2 regions of the Rhizobium sp. AB2/73 genome follow, and region 2 is predicted to be linked to the other one. Evidence: predicted binding sites of a transcription regulator. Region 2 holds the regulator's gene; the other holds the start of a gene.
What was found. The regulator LexA, encoded in region 2, represses DNA repair genes until DNA is damaged. The targets are predictions, from matches to a motif close to TGTTCNNNNTGTGTTCNG.
Positions count from the first base shown of each region.

Region 1: the regulator LexA is predicted to act here: its motif matches at 1,603-1,620, upstream of I8E17_RS19475 (YifB family Mg chelatase-like AAA ATPase).

Region 1 covers NZ_CP067071.1:3,962,144-3,965,254, reverse strand. Annotated here, with positions in the region: gene I8E17_RS19475 (YifB family Mg chelatase-like AAA ATPase) at 1-1,511, opposite strand, end outside; gene gshB (glutathione synthase) at 1,701-2,648, opposite strand; gene I8E17_RS19465 (cupin domain-containing protein) at 2,738-3,111, opposite strand, start outside.
Region 2 covers NZ_CP067071.1:1,389,386-1,392,496, forward strand. Annotated here, with positions in the region: gene I8E17_RS07015 (ComEC/Rec2 family competence protein) at 1-1,195, shown strand, start outside; gene lexA (transcriptional repressor LexA) at 1,176-1,898, opposite strand; gene I8E17_RS07025 (VOC family protein) at 2,318-3,111, shown strand, end outside.

The DNA of each region.
Region 1 (3,111 bases), 1.4 Mb from region 2:
TCTCCGGCGATGCGATAGGAGATGGCTTCGGCAAGGTGGATGCGTCCGACGGTCGGCTTGTCATCAAGATCGGCAAGCGTTCGTGCGACCTTGAGGATGCGATGATAGCCGCGGGCGGAGAATTTCATCTTCTCGGCGGCATCGCGCAGCAATTGCAGGCCGGCGGCATCCGGCTCGGCGATGGTCTCGATCATCGCCGTCGAGCAGCGGGCATTGGTGCTGACATCCTTCATGCCGGCTCTTTCGAAGCGTTCCCGCTGCCGCTCGCGGGCGCGTGCAACGCGGAGTGCGACATCGGCGCTGCTTTCCGAGGCTATCGGCCGGATGAGGTCGGCGGCGGAGACCGCCGGCACGTCGATGCGGATGTCGATGCGATCGAGCAAGGGGCCGGAAATGCGGCCCTGATAATCGGAAGCGCAACGCGGCCCACGGGCGCAGGTGTGCCCCGGCTCGCCGGCCATGCCGCAGCGGCAGGGGTTCATCGCCGTGACAAGCTGGATGCCGGCCGGATAGGAGACACGGTGGTTTGCTCTGGCGATGACGCATTCGCCGGTTTCGAGCGGCTGGCGGAGCGCATCGAGCGCCTGCGGCGAAAATTCCGGCAGCTCGTCCAGAAACAGAATGCCGTGATGGGCGAGCGAGACTTCACCCGGCCGGGCGCGCAGGCCGCCGCCGACAAGCGCCGCCATGGTGGCGGAATGATGCGGTGCGCGATAGGGCCGCCGGTCCGAGAGCTTGCCGCCGGAAAGCTGGCCGGCGATCGAATGGATCATCGACACTTCCAGCAGCTCGTTCGTCGACAAGGGCGGCAGGATCGACGGCAGGCGCGAGGCGAGCATGGATTTGCCGGAGCCGGGAGGCCCGACGAAAAGCAGATTATGGCCACCGGCGGCCGCCACTTCCAGGGCGCGCTTGGCGCTTTCCTGCCCCTTGATATCGGCGAGGTCAGGTAGATTGGCGGCATTGGCGCGGACTGACGGCTCCGGCCGCGAGAGAACCTGCGTGCCGCGGAAATGATTGGCGAGCGCAATCAGGCTGCGCGGCGCCAGAATATCGATCTCCTTGCCCGCCCAGGCGGCTTCCGGTCCGCTTTCGGCCGGGCAGATCAGCCCCTTGCCCATGGCATTGGCGGCGATCGCGGCGGGAAGAGCGCCGGCAACGGGCGCGATCGTGCCGTCGAGATTGAGTTCGCCGATGACGGTGTAGGAAGACAGGGCATCGGCTGGAATCGCACCGAGCGCCGCCATCAGACCAAGCGCGATGGCAAGATCGAAGTGACTGCCCTCTTTGGGCAGATCCGCCGGTGCGAGATTGACCGTGACTTTCTTCGGCGGCAAAGCGAGACCGGAGGCGTGTAGTGCTGCCTGAACCCTTTCACGGCTCTCCGCGACAGCCTTGTCCGGCAGACCGACGATATGCATCAGCACCTTGCCCGGCGCGATCATCACCTGCACTTCGACGGGTACGCCCTCAATGCCCTGAAACGCCACCGTACTGACGCGCGCTACCATTCCCTATCCCCTGTCGCCGAACCCGTTTGCCGTTACGTGCCCCGATCAGCAAACTTCGGGTTGCAATCTGGCACAAGACAAGGAATGAAACAAGAACAATAAACGAACAAAAACTTCCCTCAGGCATGCCGAAATTATCGACATGCCTGAGTGAATTCGTTCAGCTGAGAGCGTGGTGGGAACTGCCGATCAGGCTCGCTTGGCTTCGATCGCGTCCCAGAGCAGGCTGGCGATATCGGCGCCACCGAAGCGCTTGACTTCGCGGATGCCGGTCGGCGACGTCACGTTGATCTCGGTCATATAGTCGCCGATGACGTCGATGCCGACGAGCAGGAAGCCGCGCTCCTTCAGAGCCGGTCCAATGCGCTTGCAGATTTCCTGTTCGCGCGCCGTCAGCTCGGTAGCTTCGGCGCGGCCGCCGACATGCATGTTGGAGCGGGCGTCATGCTCGGCCGGCACGCGGTTGATCGCGCCAACAGCCTCGCCATCGACGAGGATGATGCGCTTATCGCCCTTGCGCACGTCTGGCAGGTATTGCTGGGCAATGAAGGGCTCGCGGAAGAGCTGGCCGAACATTTCCAGCAGCGACGAGAGATTGCGGTCGTCACGCGTCGAGTGGAACACACCGGCGCCGCCGTTGCCATAGAGCGGCTTCAGGATGATGTCGCCCATTTCATCGCGGAAGCGGCGGATTTCAGCCGGATCGCGCGTAATCAGCGTCTTCGGCATGAGATCGGCGAATTCGGTGACGAAGATCTTTTCCGGCGAGTTGCGCACCCAGGCCGGATCGTTGACCACGAGCGTCTTCGGATGGATGCGCTCGAGGAGATGCGTCGAGGTGATATAGGCCATGTCGAATGGCGGATCCTGGCGCAGCAGCACCACGTCCATGGTGGAAAGATCGACGCGCTCCGGCTCGCCGAGCTCGAAATGATCGCCCTTGACGTCGCGCAGGATCATCGGCTCGACGGAGGCATAGACCTTGCCGTCGCGCATGCTCAGCCGCTCCGGCGTATAGTGGAAGAGCTTGTAGCCCCGGTTCTGCGCCTCGAGGCTCATGGCGAAGGTGGAGTCACCCGCAATGTTGATGCTTTTCACATGGTCCATCTGGACCGCAACATTCTTGATACCAGCCATAGTCAGCCCTCGCTCGGATTTGCGCACAGATGTAGGTCGGCCCGCATGCAAACGCAACGGCTATTCAATGGCTTCCCTCAAGTGGCCGCTTAGGCAGCAAGGCCTTGTGCGCCGCCCTGCCGGACTAAGTTGCGCAGGCGATAAGCCATGGTCAGAGGCTTCGGGAACGGCTTGCGCAGAAAGGCAACCTTGCGCAGGTAGCGATCGATGCGCCATGTCGCCCAGGTGCCGCCGGCAAAATAAGCGACATCGCCGGCGCTGAGCGTCCGCTCGACGCCGTCTTCCGTGGTGATATGCACCTCGCCCTCAAGGATCATCACCGTTTCGTCCCAGCCGAAATACCAGCGGAACTCGCCCGCGGTGCAATCCCACAGCGCCGTCATTGCGGCATCGTCCTGCCCGCGCGAGTGCTCGGCGATACGGGCGACCGGATTGCCTGACAAAACCCAGGAGGGTTCGATCG
Region 2 (3,111 bases):
GAGCTTCCAGATGTCTTATGCCGCAACGCTGGCGCTGGTGTCGGGCTATTCGCTCTGGAAACGGCGGCGGCATCGTGAAAACATCCTGCCGCGCCTCCGTGTACTAAGTCCGCTATTGTTCGTCACGCGTTTCTTCGCAGGCGTGACGTCGACTTCGTTCATCGGTGGCGCATCGACCGCTATCTTCTCGATCGAGCATTTTCACCGATTGGCGACATATGGGCTTGCTGCCAATCTCGCCGCTATGCCCATCGTCTCCTTCATCGTCATGCCATTCGGCATGGCGGCGATGCTGCTCATGCCGCTCGGTCTCGACGGGCCTTTCTGGAAAGTCACCGGAGAGGGACTGGAACTCGTTATCATGATCGCAAGAACCGTAGCCGGTTGGGGAGGCGATATTACCTTCGGTCGCCAGCCGGCCTGGCTGATGCCGACATTCATTATCGGCTTCCTGATCATGAGCATATTGCGGACCCGGCTTCGCCATCTGGGCCTGCTATTATCGCTCTTGTCCATGGGCTTGGCGGCATTCGGACCTGGCGTACCGAAACCCGACCTGATGATCTCCGAAGATGGCGTCCTGGTCGCGTTGCGCCAGGACGATATACTCGCGACCAATCGCGAGAGACCGCAGGCCTTCATTTTCGAACAATGGCAAAAGGCACTGGTCGCGGCGGACCATCAGCCTCCGACTATGCTCCCGGCTGACAGCCGACTTCCACAAATCGGTAAGGCAGATCGTTATAAGCGATTGAACAGTGAAGAACAGAAGGCGGTCCGCGTCGCAATGGAGGAGGCCTTGGACCGTACCATGCAGGGCAGTTTCGCCTGCCAGAAAGGAGCATGGTGCGCGGCCATGCTTGAAAACGGCGCGATATTGGTCACTATCGAAAACGCGGCCTACCTGCCCGCGGCTTGCGACACGGGGAACATTATCGTGACGCCAATCCGGCTACGGCTCGACCATTGCCGTTCCGGAGCGATGCTCATAACCGGTGCGACATTGCGCAAAACCGGCTCCATCGAAATGGCGCTTACCGCAGACAAGCCCATTATCTCAGCCGCATTCGAGGATCCGCAGCGTCCGTGGACCAGGCATCGAACCTATGATTGGCGCACCGGCAAATTCGACGCGCCAATTGCGCCAGCGTCACCCGCCGTCGACAATTCACCGGTCAGTGATAGCGACGAATAAGGCCAACGAGCTTGCCTTGAACTTTGACGCGGTCCGGTCCGAAGATGCGGGTTTCATAGGCCGGGTTTGCGGCTTCCAGCGCGATGGAGGCACCCTTGCGGCGGAAGCGCTTCAGCGTCGCTTCTTCGTCGTCGACGAGTGCAACGACGATATCGCCGGGATTAGCCGTCGTCGAATTGCGGATGATGACCGTGTCGCCGTCGAAAATTCCGGCATCGATCATCGAATCCCCTCGAACTTCAAGCGCATAATGTTCGCCGGATCCGAGCATGTCGGCGGGAACGGTAATATCGTGCGTATTGTTCTGGATGGCTGAGATCGGAACGCCGGCAGCGATGCGGCCCATCACCGGCACCGATGCCGAGCTATTGTGATCGTCATTTGCCACCTTCGACGGAGCGGGCGGGGCAACGGGCTGCGGCTTGCCGAGGCTGCCCTCGATAACGCTCGGTGAAAAGCCGCGGCGCTGCTGCAGGCTCGAATTATAGGCGTCGGGAAGCTTGATGACTTCGAGCGCTCTGGCCCGGTTCGGCAGCCGACGGATGAAGCCCCGCTCCTCCAGCGCCGTGATCAGGCGATGGATGCCGGATTTCGATGCCAGATCCAATGCATCCTTCATCTCGTCGAAGGATGGCGGAACACCGGATTCCTTCATGCGTTCATGAATGAAGAGAAGCAGTTCCTGCTGCTTGCGCGTCAACATCGTCTTGGAACCCCAGAATCAAGAAAAGCTGCGAAACAAATCCAGAACGGACACTATATGTTCCATATGTGTTCCGCAAGTGCTTAAATTTCGGTAAAGCCTTGTGAGGTCAGTTAAATAATTGCCATTTGCGAATGGATCGGCTCGGAACATCGGCGCGCTATATCTCCGTTAACCTGCAGAAAAATAAGAGAAATGCCGTTCTACTCGCTTCCAGGACTTTGTTGTTCAGCCCGTGCGCCGAGCATTTGGATGAACAGGCCGCGCGGCTGCATGAGCCGGCCATGGGAGAGAATCGGCAATCACGTTTGCGAGATTGCCTTCGATCCATGTCGTGTGCTCCGGGTGTTCCATGCTTCCATCTTGAATTGCGCGGGGGATGGGCGCAAATCTGCTGCCACAAGCAAACGGGAGAAGCCATGATTTCGTCTCCGCATCCGCTGGATCACCTCGTGCTGCCAACCGTCGACATCGCTTTGGCGCGCGAGCGCCTCGGCAAGCTCGGTTTTACGGTGGCTCCGGATGCGCGCCATCCCTTTGGCACACAGAATGCCTGCGTCTTTCTTGCCGATAAAACCTATTTAGAGCCTCTGGGCGTGGCATCGACGGAGCAGTGCGAGAAGAGCATCTTGGATGGCAACGTTTTCGTTGCTCGTGACCAGGCTTATCGCTTCCGGGTCGGCGAAAATGGCTTTTCGACCGTGGTATTCGGTACGGATGATGCGGTGGCGGATGACAAGCGCTTCAAAGAGGCGGCGATTTCTGCGGGACAGATGCTGGATTTCTCCCGTCCCATGAAGATGCCGGACGGCACCGAAACCACAGCCGGCTTTCGTCTTGCCTTTGCCGCTGATCTGCGTGCGCCGGATTTTCTCGCCTTCTGCTGTCAACGCATCAATCCCCTTCCGGCTGACAGAAGCGTGCTGGAGCGCCATGAAAACGGGGTGACCGGCATCGCGCGCGTGGCGCTTTCCGCGCCGCAGCCATCAGCCTATCGCCGCTTCTTTGAAGACGTTGTCGGCAACCCACAAATAACGGAGCATTCCTTCGGTTTGACCGTCAAGGCAGCTAACGCCGATCTCGAGATTTTGACGCCGGAAGGCATGGAGGCCTTCTATGACCTGCCTGTTTCTGCTGACGATCCGGGACTCAGGGCACGTGCAATCCTTTTCAAGACGCGCGATCTTTCCGTGACATCGTCGCATTTCACTGC